Regions from separate parts of the Microbacterium sp. ABRD28 genome, predicted to be linked through region 1. Evidence: predicted binding sites of a transcription regulator. Region 1 holds the regulator's gene; the other holds the start of a gene.
The links. The regulator HspR, encoded in region 1, represses chaperone genes until heat shock. The targets are predictions, from matches to a motif close to AAGTTGAGTCNNNNNGACTCAACTT.
Positions count from the first base shown of each region.

Region 1 (7,543 bases):
AATGGTTTCGAGAGGGATTGCGGGAATGGGTCGAAACCGGCCGCATCACCCACGACGCCTCGCACGTGCGCGACCTGCCTGCTCTCCCCGACACCGCCGAAGTCGCGCTCGGCCGGGCGCTGGGCGATCAGCTCCTCGCGGAGAAGGCCATCATCGGCGTCTTCGACGAAGGCTGCATGGGGATGTACAACGCCATCTTCGACGACGAGCTCCTCAATCCGCTCGGCATCTATAAGGAGCGACTGTCGCAGTCCGCGCTCTACGCCGAGATGCTGAGCGTGACGGACAAAGAGGCCGATGCGGCCTACGAGTGGCTCGTCGATCGCGGCATGACCTTCCGCTACGGCGAGGATCCCATCACAGAGCTGACGCGCGATCAAGTGCAGTGGCAGCTGAAAATGTACATCGCCGCGCTGCGCATCTCCGACGACTTCGGACTCGACGCCGTCGGCATCCAGTATCAGCAGGGACTGAAGGATCTCGTCCCGGCATCGGATCTCGCCGAGGGCATCCTGAACTCCACCGAACGCCCGCCGGTGTTCTCTCGCGACGGGAGGCGCGAGCTTTTCGCCGGTCGCGCCTTTCCGCATTTCAACGAGGCGGACGAGGGCGTGGCCGTCGACGCGCTCGTCACCGACCGGGTGTGGACCGCCATGGGCCTGATCCCCGACAACACGCTCCACGATGTGCGCTGGGGAGAGGAGTACGACGGACGCTTCGTCTGGGTCTACGAGATCTCGGGGTCTGTCCCCGCCTCGCACCTCGGCGGGTGGGACAAGGCCGAAGGATGGCGCCAAGGCCACGTCTTCTTCCCCGCCGGTGGCGCTACCGTCAACGGCGTCTCGCGGCCCGGGGAACTCGTCGTCAGTCGCGTCTTCATCGCCGACGGCATCGTGCAGGTCGACATCTTCCGCGCCTCGGCGATCGAGCTGCCCGACGACGAGACCCGGCGCCGGAAGGAGGCCACCAACCCCGAGTGGCCGATCGCCCACGTCGTCCTCCACGGCGTCACGCGCGATCAGTTCATGGCGCGGCACAAGGCGAATCACGCGCAGGTCGTCTACTCCCCCGACGCCGCGACCGCCGACCGGGCGCTCATGGCGAAAGCCGCGATGTTCGAGCGCATCGGCGTGAAGGTCAACCTCGTCGGGGACGTCACCATGTGACTCCCCGCCTCGGAGGGCGGATCGAACTTGAGTCAATTCATATCAAGTTCAGTTGACCGATGGCGCGGGGGTGGCGTAGTGTTGAGCCAACGCGACTCAACCCTCCGTGACCCGGTCGCGTGTGGACTTTCGGACAACGCCCCGGGTCGAGGCTCTCGGCCCCGTGAAAAGGAGAAACACACATGGCACGTGCTGTTGGTATCGACCTCGGAACGACGAACTCCGTCGTCGCGGTGCTGGAGGGCGGCGAGCCCAAGGTGATCGCGAACGCCGAGGGCTTCCGCACCACCCCCTCGGTGGTCGCTTACACCAAGGACGGCGAGATCCTCGTCGGCGAGACCGCCAAGCGTCAGGCGGTCACCAACGTCGACCGCACCGTCTCGAGCGTCAAGCGCCACATGGGCACGAACTGGACCTTCGAGGTCGACGGCAAGAAGTGGACGCCGCAGGAGATCTCGGCCCGCATCCTGCAGAAGCTCAAGCGCGACGCCGAGCAGTACCTGGGCGACACCGTGACCGACGCGGTCATCACGGTGCCGGCGTACTTCAACGACGCCGAGCGTCAGGCCACCAAGGAGGCCGGCGAGATCGCGGGTCTGAACGTCCTGCGTATCATCAACGAGCCCACCGCCGCCGCCCTCGCGTACGGCCTGGACAAGGGCAAGGAGGACGAGCTCATCCTCGTCTTCGACCTCGGTGGCGGTACCTTCGACGTCTCGCTCCTCGAGGTGGGCAAGGACGACGACTTCTCCACCATCCAGGTGCGCTCCACCGCCGGTGACAACCGTCTCGGCGGTGACGACTGGGACCAGCGTCTGGTCGAGTACTTCATCAAGCAGTTCAAGGACACCACCGGTGTCGACGTCTCGGGCGACAAGATCGCCCTGCAGCGACTGAAGGAGGCCGCCGAGCAGGCGAAGAAGGAGCTGTCCTCCTCGACCAGCACCTCGGTCAACCTCCCCTACCTGTCGCTGACCGACTCGGGCCCCGTCTCGCTGTCGGAGACGATCACCCGCGCGAAGTTCGAGGACCTCACCAAGGACCTCCTCGACCGCACCAAGAAGCCGTTCGAGGATGTCATCCGCGAGGCCGGCATCAAGGTCGCCGACATCGCCCACGTCGTGCTCGTCGGCGGTTCGACCCGTATGCCCGCCGTGTCGGAGCTCGTCCAGCGCGAGGCCGGCAAGGAGCCCAACAAGGGTGTGAACCCCGATGAGGTCGTCGCCGTGGGCGCAGCCCTGCAGGCCGGTGTGCTGAAGGGCGAGCGCAAGGACGTCCTGCTCATCGACGTCACCCCGCTGAGCCTCGGCATCGAGACCAAGGGTGGCATCATGACCAAGCTCATCGAGCGCAACACCGCCATCCCGACCAAGCGGAGCGAGACCTTCACGACCGCCGACGACAACCAGCCGTCGGTCGCGATCCAGGTCTTCCAGGGCGAGCGCGAGTTCACCCGCGACAACAAGCCGCTCGGCACGTTCGAGCTCACCGGCATCGCGCCGGCTCCCCGGGGCATCCCGCAGATCGAGGTCACCTTCGACATCGACGCCAACGGCATCGTGCACGTCTCGGCGAAGGACAAGGGAACCGGCAAGGAGCAGTCGATGACGATCACCGGCGGCTCGTCGCTGCCGAAGGACGACATCGAGCGCATGGTGCGCGAGGCCGAGGAGCACGCGGCGGAGGACAAGAAGCGCCGTGAGGCCGCGGAGGTCCGAAACCAGGCCGAGACGCTCGCCTACTCGGTCGACAAGCTCATCAAGGACAACGACGACAAGCTGCCCGCCGACGTCAAGGAGTCGGTCCAGGCCGACGTCGATGCGCTGAAGACCGCGCTCGCCGGTGACGACGACGACGCGGTGAAGTCGGCGTTCGAGAAGCTGTCGCAGTCGCAGGGCAAGATCGGCGAGGCGATCTACTCGGCGAACCAGGCCGCGCCGCAGGCCGACGGTGCCGCCGCCGGTGGCGAGGGTGCGCCCGCGGGCGACCAGCCGTCGAACGATGAGGACGTCGTCGACGCCGAGGTCATCGACGACGAGGAAGACAAGAAGTAACCATGGCGAAAGACAAGGACGACCCCACGGTTCCCGGGCCTGACCCCGAGGACGGTTCGGCGCCCGAGTCGGCAGACGCCTCACCGAACGCGTCGGCGGACGCAGCGAGCGCAGAGGAGGGCGACTTCACCGTCGACGACATCCTCAGCGCCGCCCAGTCCGCCGACGCGGCGGCAGCGGATGACACCGACGCCGTCGCCGACCGCGTCGAGGCTCTGGAGTCGCAGCTTCTCACCGACCTGAAGCGCCTGCAGGCGGAGTACGCCAACTACCGCCGCCGCACCGAGGAACAGCGCGAGATCGAGATCGAGCGTGCCAAGGGGGCCGCCGCCAAAGGCCTGATCCCCGTGCTCGACGACCTCGACCGTGCCGCCAAGCACGGCGATCTCGTCGAGGGCACGCCCTTCGCCGCCATCGCCGACAAGGTGCGGGCTGTCGTCGAGCGCATGGGCGTGGAGGCGTACGGCGCCGCCGGCGAGGCCTTCGACCCCCAGCACCACGAGGCGATCTTCCAGCAGCCGACCCCCGGCGCGACCGAGGCGACCATCCTCGAGGTGGTCGAGACGGGTTACCGGCTGGGCTCGACCGAGCTGCGTCCGGCGAAGGTCGTCGTCGCGGTGCCGGCAGAGTAGGCCGGAGACGCCATGGCCAGCCAGGACTGGTTCGAGAAGGACTTCTACAAGGTACTGGGGGTCTCCAAGGAGGTCTCCGACGCCGATCTGAAGAAGACCTATCGCAAGCTCGCGCGGCAGTATCACCCCGACTCCAAGCCGGGGGATGCTGCGGCCGAGGCGAAGTTCAAAGAGATCAGCGAAGCGTACGCGGTGCTCTCCGACCCCGAGCAGCGTGCCGAGTACGACCAGATCCGTGCCATGGGCTCGGGCGCGCGCTTCACTGCGGGCGGCCCGGGCGCCGGCGGGTTCGAAGACGTCTTCAGCGCGTTCGGTCAGAGCCGCGGGGGTGGGCGCTACGAGTCGGCCGACTTCGACGACATCTTCGCGATGTTCAACCAGCAGCAGGGAGGCAGCTTCGGCTCGGGTCGGTTCGGGCAGCCCACCGGCGGCTTCCGCGGCTTCGGCGGCCCGACCCGCGGGTCGGATGTCACGGCGCGCACGACCATCGACTTCGTCACCGCCACGAAGGGCGAGACCATCACCCTCCAGGGCGAGGACGGCAAGCCGTTCAAGGTGAAGATCCCCGCCGGCGTCGCCGACGGGCAGCGCATCCGCCTCCGCGGTCGCGGACGTCCCTCTCCCGACGGCGGCGAAAGCGGCGACATCGTCGTGCAGGTGACGGTGCGCCCCCACCCGGTGTTCACCCGTGAGGGACTGAACCTGCGCGTGGTGGTTCCGGTGACCTTCACCGAGGCGGCTCTGGGCGCCACGATCGAGGTCCCGACGCTCGGTGGCGACCCGGTGAAGCTGCGTGTCGCGCCGGGCACCCCCTCGGGACGCGTGCTGCGCGTCAAGGGACGCGGTGTCTCGACTCAGAAGGGCACCGGCGACCTGCTCGCCGAGGTGCAGGTGGTCGTGCCCTCCCACCTCGAGGGCGCCGCGCGCGAAGCGCTCGAACGCTTCCACGAGGTGGAGCCGAAGGAGAACCCGCGGGCGGACCTCATGGCCAAGGCGCGCGGCTGACACGGGAGGGACGGATGACGGACCACGTCGACATCGACGGTGACGCGCCGATCTTCGCCATCGCCGCGGCGGCGGAGCTGTCGGGCATGCACCCGCAGACGCTGCGCCAGTACGACCGGCTCGGTCTCGTCGTCCCCGCTCGCACTCAGGGCGGTTCCCGCCGCTACTCGCTCCGCCACGTCGAGCAGCTGCGCGAGGTTGCGCGGCTGTCCGCCGACGGTATGAGCCTCCCCGCGATCGCGCGGCTCATCTCCCTCGAACAGCGCGTGCACGACCTCACCCGTCGTGTGCGGGACCTCGAACAGCAACTCGAGATGGAGCGCCAGTCACGCCCGGGGGCGCGGGTCTTCGCGGCGGGCGCGACCGGCTCTGTCGTCACCCTGCGCCATGGCACGCGCGTGCGCCGCGCCACCGAGCTGGTGGTCTGGCGCCCGCGTCATCCGCTCTCTCCGGGCGCTCGAGACGAATCGGCCTAGCCGACACGCGCGGGGGTGCCGCCGACTCGCGGGCGGGAGCGATCGCCTTCTAGGCTGAGGCCCGCGCCGGGATCGATCTCGGCGTTCGTCCTGTCCTCACACATCCCCGAAAGTTCCATGGATACCTCACGCCTCATCCACCGTCTTCTCGCCGCGGGTGCCGTCGGCACCCTCGCCGTCGCTCTCTCCGGATGCGTGAGCTTCACCGCTCCCTCCACCGTGGAGCGGGACGAGGAGTCGCAGGAGGTCGTCGAGGGCGGGAACGCCGACGTGTTCGCCATCGCGGTGGGGGACTGCTTCACCGAGGTGACCGAGACCGAGATCAATCAGCTGCCGGTGGTCCCCTGCGGCGAGTCGCACGACTACGAGGTCTTCCATCTCTTCGATATGCCCGACGGAGAGTGGCCGGGCGCCGAGGCCGTCGACGCGGCTGCGGAGGAAGGGTGTCTGTCTGCTTTCGAGCCGTTCGTCGGGATCTCCTACGAGGAATCGGTGTTCATCGCAGACTCGATCGACCCGTCCGAGCAGTCGTGGGGAGACGGCGATCGCGAGATCATCTGCATCCTGTCCGACCCGTCGGGTCCGACCGAGGGATCGGCCGAGGGCACCGCGCGCTGATCGCGCGGGCCGCGCCCACTCACTCCTCGGTGCCGCGGTGGCGGCGGAACTCCTCCCAGTCCTCGTACGACAGATCGGCGTAGGCGTACGCCCACTCCACCACGGCGTCCTCGAACCGCCGCCCGCCCCCGACGTAGCCGGCGGCGGTGGCCCCCGTCGGTGATTGCCCGTGGGCGCGCGCCAGTGTCGCCGCGCACGCCATGGCGTACCAGCGGAACGGCTTGTCCTCCATCGCCTCGGCGTCGAAGCCGCCCTTCATGTCGTGGAACTGCCGCACGTAGAAGTCGCGCCGCGCGCCGGACGGCGATCGGCGGATATGACCGAGGAAAGGATCGGACACCGCCTGCAGGATGCGCTGGAGCGCGACCACCCGCCCTCCGTTGCCATAGGTGTCGATGAAGGTCGTGACCGCCTCGGGCTGCGTCACGCGCCCGTACTGCACGAGCACGCTCTCGCCGGCCTCCTTCCCCTGAAGGAGGAGCACATCGCCGTCGCCGTCTTGGAGCGCGATCAGCAGACAGCGCGTGCCGACGCTGCCGACGCCGACCACCCGAGCCGACACGTCGGCCATCGCGTACTTCTGCAGCAGGAGCCGGATGTCGACATTGACCGACAGCCGGTACTCGTCGAGGACCCGCCATGCCCGTTCCTCGTCGCCGGCGGTGAGATGGGTCATCACCGGGGGATCGTCGAGGAGCGTCACGCGGCCGTGTTCATCGGTCGTCGTCAGCTTGCGCGCGGCACGGGAACCGGTGCGTTTCTGCGCCGATCGCACCGCGCGCTCGACGACCGCCGCCGTCTCCGGATCGGTCGAAAGGCGAGCACCGAGCGCGTCGAAGCGGTCGAAGTACCGCTCGAGCGGAGACCGCTTGGCGGCGGTGCGGAGCCCCCGCTGATACGTGCGGACGGCCTGCCGCGCCGCATCCTCGACGACGGCGTCGTCGCGCGAGGTCGCGCGGCCGGCGATGACGACGCTGGTGGCGAGGCGCTTGAGATCCCACTCGAAGGGAGCCCAGGCCGACTCGTCGAAATCGTTCAGATCGAACACGAGCGTGCGCTGGGGCGACCCGTAGAGGCCGAAGTTCGACAGGTGCGCGTCGCCGCAGGAGGCGACGAGGATGCTCGTGCTCGGGCAGCGCGACAGGTCGTCGGCCATGATCGCTGCGCTTCCCCGGTAGAACGCGAAAGGACTCGCCCCCATGCGGGCGGTGCGCAGCGGCACGAGCTCCGGCACGCGATCGACGTCTTGGGCATCGAGGACGGCCATCGGGTCTCGGCCGGTGGCCACGAGCTGGGAGAGCGCGCCACGGGGCGTCCGACCCCGCTCGATCTTGCCCTCCGCCGTGTGGGCGGACAGGCCCGGGGGTGGCATCCACGGATCTCGAGGCACGGCGCCTCCTCTCACCCGGCGGCATCACCGCCTGATCAGACGGTACGGGATGGGAGCGCACGCCGCCAGCACCGGCGTGCGCTCCCGGCCGAGGCCGATCGCCGCCGTTACTGTCGTGCCGTGAGCGTCACATCGACCGGCGGACCCGCGACCCGGGCGTTGACCGCCGATCAATGGCAGAGACTCACCTATTGGCCGCTGA
Region 1 is NZ_CP031015.1:385,061-392,603, reverse strand. It holds gene DT073_RS01965 (fucose isomerase) at 1-1,166, shown strand, start outside; gene dnaK (molecular chaperone DnaK) at 1,349-3,220, shown strand; gene DT073_RS01955 (nucleotide exchange factor GrpE) at 3,223-3,852, shown strand; gene DT073_RS01950 (DnaJ C-terminal domain-containing protein) at 3,865-4,857, shown strand; gene DT073_RS01945 (heat shock protein transcriptional repressor HspR) at 4,872-5,333, shown strand; gene DT073_RS01940 (septum formation family protein) at 5,451-5,951, shown strand; gene DT073_RS01935 (DUF2252 domain-containing protein) at 5,971-7,341, opposite strand; gene DT073_RS01930 (potassium channel family protein) at 7,462-7,543, shown strand, end outside.

Region 2 (7,543 bases), 800 kb from region 1:
TCGGTGCCCTGATGTGGGGGTTCCTCTACAGCAGCAACTTCGGCCCGCTGGCGGAGATCTTCGGGATCTTCGGCGCGACGGCACCGAACTTCCTCAGCAGCAACCTGATCTTCTACGGCCTGCTCAACATTGTGACGTGGCAGTGGGCCGGCTACTACATGATCATCCTCTACGCGGCGCTCCAGGGAATCGACCCGACGCTGTACGAGGCGGCCCGTATCGACGGCGCGTCGCAGTGGCAGATCGTCCTGCGCATCAAGATCCCCCTCATCGCGCCGGCGCTCCTGCTGATCCTGGTCTTCGCCCTCATCGGGACGCTGCAGTTCTTCAACGAGCCGAAGATCCTCCAACAACTGGCAGCCGGAGCCATACCCAATGACTTCACGCCGAACATGTATGCGTACCAGCAGGCCTTCTCGCTGGCCAATGACAACTACGGTTCCGCGATCTCGTTCGCGTTGGGCGCGGTGGTCTTCATCTGCGTGTACATCTTCCTGTTCGCGACCCGCAAGCGAGGGAGCTTCATCTCATGAGCGTCACACCGGTCGAGCGTCCGAAAACGCGGCGCGCTTCGGGCAAGCTCGTCGAACGGCGATCCGATCCCCGACGTGTCGGCGGTCGCATCCCGCTCAACATCGTCCTCGCCCTCCTGATGATCTACTTCCTCATCCCGTTCTGGTGGCTGATCGTCAACAGTTCGAAGGATGCAGCGAGCCTGTTCGGCGGGGGAAGTGCGCTGTGGTTCGGCGACAACATCGACTACGTCCAGAACTTCACCGATCTGTTCACGTACAGCGGCGGCATCTACGCCCGCTGGCTCGGCAACTCCGCCCTCTACGCCCTGGCGGGCGGCATCGGGGCGACGGTGCTCGCGGTGCTCGCCGGGTACGGCTTCGCGAAGTACAGCTTCGCGGGGCGCCGGTTCGGCTTCGCCGTCATCCTGGGTGCGGTCATGGTGCCCACGACCGCGCTGGTCATCCCGACCTTCGTCCTGTTCGCCGAAGCCGGGCTCACGAACACCATCTGGGCGGTGATCCTCCCGACCCTGCTGAACCCGTTCGGTGTGTATCTGATGTGCGTCTACGCGCGAGATGCCGTGCCCGACGAGCTGCTCGACGCTGCGCGCGTGGACGGCGCGGGGGAGTTCCGTACGTTCGCGACGGTCGCCCTGCCACTGCTGCGGCCGGCGATGGTGACCGTGCTGCTGCTCTCGGTGGTGTCATCGTGGAACAACTACTTCCTGCCGCTGGTCATGCTCTCGGACAACCGGCTGTTCCCCGTGACGGTCGGGATCGGTCTGTGGCAGTCCACGGCCTCGTCCTACGGCGCGGCCGGAGGCCAGACCCTGTGGAGCATCATCATCCTCGGCTCGCTCGTCTCGGTGATCCCGCTGATCATCGCCTTCCTGACCCTCCAGCGGTACTGGCGGGGCGGGCTGGCGATCGGAAGCCTCAAGTGATCCTCGGCCCGCGCCGCACGTCCTGCTGAACCCGCCCTTCCCGAAAGAGAAGCATGATCCGCGCACATCTCACCATCGACCCGCACTTCGCCGTCGGCCCCATCAACCGACGTCTGTTCGGCTCCTTCGTCGAGCATCTCGGGCGGTGCGTCTACGACGGCATCTACGAGCCGGGTCACCCCTCGGCTGATGAGGAGGGCTTCCGCGCCGACGTCATCGATCTCGTGCGCGAGCTCGGCGTGTCAACGATCCGCTACCCCGGCGGAAACTTCGTCTCGGGGTACCGGTGGGAGGACGGTGTCGGACCCCGCGAGGAGCGGCCCCGCCGGCTCGACCTGGCGTGGCACTCGACCGAGACGAACGAGATCGGCCTCGACGAGTTCGCCTCGTGGATGAAGAAGGTCGACGGCGAGCTGATGTACGCGGTGAACCTCGGCACCCGCGGGGTGCTCGAGGCCCTCGACGTGCTGGAGTACGCCAACATCCGCTCCGGCACACGGCTCTCGGACGAGCGCGTCGCCAACGGGCACGCCGAACCCCACGACATCCGCATGTGGTGTCTCGGCAACGAGATGGATGGGCCGTGGCAGCTCGGCTACAGCACGGCGGAGAACTACGCGCAGCTCGCGGCCACGACCGCGCGAGCGATGCGTCAGGTCGACCCCGATCTCGAGCTCGTCGTCTGCGGCAGCTCGGGTGCGGGAATGCCGACGTTCGGCGAGTGGGAGCGCGTCGTCCTGGAGCACACGTACGACAACGTCGACTACATCTCCTGCCACGCGTACTACGAGCCCGCGAGCGACGACGTGGCGAGCTTCCTGGCATCGGGCGTCGATATGGATCGCTTCATCGAGGCGGTCGTGGCCACCGCCGACCACGTCAAGGCGATGAAGCGGAGCGAGAAGACGATCAACATCTCCTTCGACGAGTGGAACGTCTGGTACCAGTCGCGCTACAACGAGGTCGACAAGATCACGGATGTCGCGGACTGGCCGGTCGCACCCAGGCTGCTCGAAGACCGGTACACCGTGCTCGACGCCGTCGTCTTCGGAAGCCTCATGATCTCGCTCATCCGGCACGCCGACCGGGTGACGTCGGCGAGCCTTGCGCAGCTGGTGAACGTCATCGCACCGATCATGACCGAGCCCGGCGGTCCGGCATGGCGGCAAACGACGTTCTATCCGTTCTCGCTGACCTCGCAGCTCGCGCGCGGCGTCGCCCTCGAGCTCAAGCTCGACAGCCCGACCTACGAGACGGCGAAGTTCGGCGAGGTGCCGATCGTCGACGCCGTTGCGACGATCGATCCTGACAGTGGTGCCATCACGGTCTTCGCCGTCAACCGCAGCCTCACGGACGAGGTCACTCTCGAGATCGACTCCACGGCGCTCGCAGGTGGCGTCTCATCCGCGACGGCGACATCGATCTTCGACGACGACATCCATGCCGCGAACACGCTCGAACAGCCCGACCGGGTGACGCCGAAGGTCAACGACTCGGTGGAGATCGCCGACGGAGCCATCGCCCTCACCCTGCCCCCCTGCTCGTGGACGGTCCTGACCGCCGAGTGATCTCCGCCTCTCCGTTCGCTCACGGCGAACGCCGCGGCACTTAGCACTCTCCACCCTCGAGTGCTAACCTGGACGTACTTGAGTCAAGCTGACTCAAGTTCCAGATTTCGTCCAGTGAAGGAGACCGAACATGGCGACGTATGACCCGTTCCGTGACCTCGACCGTCTCGCGACGAGCTTCTTCGATGCCCGTCGCGGTCCTCGCCGCATGCCGATGGACCTCTACCGCGACGGTGACCACTATGTGCTCACCGCCGACCTGCCCGGCATCGACCCCGGCTCGGTCGACATCGACGTGGACGGCCAGCTGCTGACCATCCGCGCCGAGCGCACGCTCAGTGCCGGTGACGGCGTGAAGTGGATCACGCGCGAGCGTGAGGCCGCGAGCTTCGTGCGACAGCTGAACCTCGGCCAGGGCATCGACACCGACCGCATCGCGGCCAGCTACAGCAACGGCGTGCTCAGCGTCACCATCCCGGTGAGCGAGAAGGCCAAGCCACGCAAGATCGAGGTCGCCACCGAGAACGGTGCGCAGGTGCTGCAGGCGCACGAGACCGCTTCGGCGTCGAGTGCGGTAGATCACCCGCAGCCGGTCGAACAGTAAACCGCGTCCGTCGACGGCGCACCTCGCGACGCCCCCGTCGGGTCCTCACTCGGCGGGGGCGTCGCGCGTCCGGAGCTTGGTGGTGAGTTCGCGCAGTTGGGCGAGCTCGGACTCGTTCAGCACCGACATCCGCTCCGCGATGTGGGCGGCATGAACCCGTGCCACGTCGCGGAATGCGCGGGCGCCCGCCTCCGTCGCCCGGACGAGCGACCCGCGTCCATCATCGGGGTCGGGGCGCTTCGTGACGTATCCGCGGGCGACCATCCGGTCGACGAGGCGCGACACCGAGGGCTGGCTGACGAGCATCAGGCGCGTGATGTCACGCAGTCGCGCGGTCATGTCGGGCGCCCGGGTCACCGTCAGGAGCACGTCATACTCGCCCTGCTGCAGCGGCGCATCGCTGAAGTCGCGGCCCAGATCGGCGAACAGCTCGTGCTGCGCACGAAAGAGGCTTTCCCATGCCTCGACGGCGAGGCGACGATCGTTCACGGCCCCAGGGTATCCGGTGGCGGCGACGCCGCCATCTAGGCTGAGCGCATGCCGCGAACGCGTCGGATCACCGCCACGGTGTTGACGGTCCTCCTGGGGGTCGTCGGCCTCGTCGGCTTGGCGGTCTCCGCACAGCCCGCCTCCGCCTCCGGCGACCTCGACGACTTCGTGTTCGAGAGCATGCACGCCGAATACACCCTCGGCCGTGAGGATGGCGACACCAGCACCCTTCGCGTCGTCGAGACGTTCGTCGCGGTCTTCCCCGAGGATCAGAATCGCGGCCTGCGCCGGGAGATCCCCGCCGATTACAACGGTCAGCCCACCTTTCCCGACCTGGTCTCGGTCACCGACGAAGAGGGCAACCCGAGGCCGAGCGAGGTCGAGACCGACGGGGACTGGATGATCGTCACATCCCGCGCCGACGACTTCCTCTCCGGCCGGCAGACATTCGTGTTCACCTACACCCTGCGCAATGTCACCGACTTCTTCGCCGACACCAGCGACGAGTTCTACTGGGACGTCAATGGCAACGGGTGGCGCCAACCCTTCGGTGAGGTCACGGCCACACTCGTGGTGCCTGCCGACCTGGCCGGCGCGCTCACCGGAGCGCACGCGTGCTACGTCGGGAGGTTCGGCGCGGAAACCACGTGTCCGATCGAGGTCTCCGACAGCGGGGAGGGCGCCGTCGTCACCGCCGGCGCCCGTGATCTCGCACCGACGGAGACGCTCACGATCGCGGTGGGATTCGAGTCGGGCACCTTCGCCCGATTCGATGACTCCTACCTCGCGTCGGGCTGGGGGTGGGCCCAGGGGGTGGCCGGCATCGCCGGCCTCGGTATGCTCGGCGCGGCGATCGTGGTCAATCGCCGGTCGCTGAGGAACGAACCCGGGCGACCGACGATCATCGCGGAGTTCACCCCGCCCCCCGGCATCGACGCCCTGGAGAGCGCGCTGCTGCTGGGCAAGACGGCGAAGGCGATCCCGGCCGAGGTGCTCGAGCAGGCGGTGGTCGGAAGCATCCGGATCCTCGAAGGGGAGAAGCGGTGGTTCGGGAGCGCCAAGCTGCAGGCGGAGCTGATCGACGCCGGCCGCGCCGACCGCGATGGACGGATGCTGCTGGAAGGCCTCTTCGACGAGGAGCTCCGACCCGGCGAGATCTACGAGTTCGGCGGCAACGACACCCATTTCTCCCGCACGGCCCAGAAGATCCTCGCGGCGGGGCGCAAGGAGCTGAAGAGCCGGGGGCTCTATCGCACCATCCCGGCGCGGGTGCGGGCATGGCCGATCGCCGGCGCACTGCTGATCGGAGTGCTCATCGTGCTCTTCGGGGTGTTCGCTCTGGCAGGGTCGGTCGACCCCCTGCTGCCGATCGTCATCATCGTGCTCGGGTCGGGGCTCACGATCGTGACGGTCGCGGTGCTCTCGACGCGGCCGTTGAGCGCGACCGGCGCCGAGGTGCGCGACCACCTGGAGGGTCTGAAGATCTTCATCGAGTGGGCGGAGGCCGATCGGATCCGGATGTTGCAGACTCCGACCGGTGCCGAACGGCGCCCGGTCGACACCGGCGACCCTCGCGAGATGCTCCACCTCTACGAGCGGCTGCTCCCGTACGCGGTGGTCTTCGGCCAGGAGAAGGAGTGGGCGAAGCAGCTCGCCATCTACTACGGCGACGACACCCCCGGCTGGTACGTCGGTACGGCGGGGTTCAACGCCGCGGCCTTCTCGGCGGGCATCAGCAGCCTCTCCGCCACGGCGGCGGCGTCGTCGAGCTCAGGCGGCTCGAGCGGGGGAGGCTCCGCGGGCGGCGGGGGCGGCGGCGGTGGGGGCGGGGGCGTCTGACGCATCGCAGCCCGGGGCCTACCCGATCCCGCGGCAAAGCGGAACCCCTCCCGCTTCTCATCTGAGGGGGGCACGGTGGAGTCATGGTCGTCATCGGATTCCACGCCTCGCACGAACAGATTCCGCCGAGCGCGCTCCTGCGCGATGTCCAAGGAGCCGAAGCCGCCGGCTTCGACGCCGCGATGTGCTCCGACCACCTGTCGCCGTGGGGTGTCCGCCAGGGCGAGTCGGGGTACGCGTGGTCGTGGCTGGCTGCGGCCCTCGCGACCACGCGACTGTCGTTCGGCGTCGTGACCGCCCCCGGGCAGCGTTACCACCCGGTGGTCCATGCGCAGGCGATCGCGACGCTGGGAGAGATGTTCCCGGGCCGATTCTGGGCGGCGCTCGGCAGCGGTGAGGCGATGAACGAGCACGTCACCGGCGACGAATGGCCCGAGAAGGACGTTCGCAACGCCCGTCTGCTCGAGAGCGCGACCGTGATGCGGCGTCTTCTGGCAGGCGAGGAGGTCAGCCACGACGGCCTCATCCTCGTCGATCGTGCGCGAGTGTGGTCGAGGCCCGAGGTGCCGCCCCCCTTCCTCGCCGCAGCGGTGAGCACACAGACCGCCCGCTGGGCGGGGTCGTGGGCCGACGGCTTCGCGACGGTCGCCCAGGCCCCCGAGGTGCTTCGCGACGTCCTCGACGCCTACCGCGAGGGCGGCGGAGCAGGCCCCCTCGTGCTGCAGGTGCACGTGAGTTTCGCCGAGACCGACGCCGAGGCCATCGCGCTCGCGAAGGACCAGTGGCCGAACGGGCTGGTGTCGCCGCCTGAGGCGTGGGACTTCGAGCAGCCCGAAGACTTCGATCGGGCCGTCGGCGAACCCGATGAGGCCGAGCTCCGCAAGGCGGTGCTGGTCGATCACGACCCCACCGCGCTCGCCGAGCGGATCGCCGAGCTCGTCGACATCGGGTTCGACCGGGTCTACCTCCACCACGTCGGGCGCGATCAGGCCGACTTCCTCGCGGCGTCCGAGCGCAGCATCCTTCCCCGCCTCCGGGAGCTCGTATGAGGATCACCGACACCAGCGACCTGTGGTGGAAGAGCGCGGTCATCTACTGCCTCGACGTGGAGACCTACTTCGACTCGAACGGTGACGGCATCGGTGATCTGCAGGGGCTCGCGGCGCGGATCGACTACCTCGCTCAGCTCGGCGTGACCTGTCTGTGGCTGATGCCCATCTATCCGACTCCCGATCTGGATGACGGCTACGACGTCGCCGACTTCTACGGGATCGATCCGCGGCTGGGGTCTTTCGGAGACTTCGTCGAGGTCATCCGCACCGCTCGCGACCGGGGCATGCGGGTCATCGTCGATCTGGTCGTCAACCACACCTCCGATCGCCATCCCTGGTTCCTCGCGGCCAAGCGGAGCAAGAACTCGCCGTTCCGCGATTTCTACATCTGGCGCAGCGACCCGCCGCCGAAGGGTCAGAAGAACCCCGTCTTCCCGGGCGAGGCCGACGGCATCTGGAACTACGAGGAGAAGACCGAGGAGTGGTACCTCCACAGCTTCTACCCGCACCAGCCTGACCTGAACATCGCCAA
Region 2 is NZ_CP031015.1:1,182,165-1,189,707, forward strand. It holds gene DT073_RS05815 (carbohydrate ABC transporter permease) at 1-533, shown strand, start outside; gene DT073_RS05820 (carbohydrate ABC transporter permease) at 530-1,459, shown strand; gene arfA (arabinosylfuranosidase ArfA) at 1,513-3,027, shown strand; gene DT073_RS05830 (Hsp20/alpha crystallin family protein) at 3,158-3,631, shown strand; gene DT073_RS05835 (MarR family winged helix-turn-helix transcriptional regulator) at 3,677-4,120, opposite strand; gene DT073_RS05840 (DUF2207 domain-containing protein) at 4,169-5,959, shown strand; gene DT073_RS05845 (TIGR03885 family FMN-dependent LLM class oxidoreductase) at 6,043-7,008, shown strand; gene DT073_RS05850 (alpha-amylase family protein) at 7,005-7,543, shown strand, end outside.
Region 2: a site for HspR is predicted at 3,103-3,127, ahead of DT073_RS05830 (Hsp20/alpha crystallin family protein). Genes of this name have one in related genera too.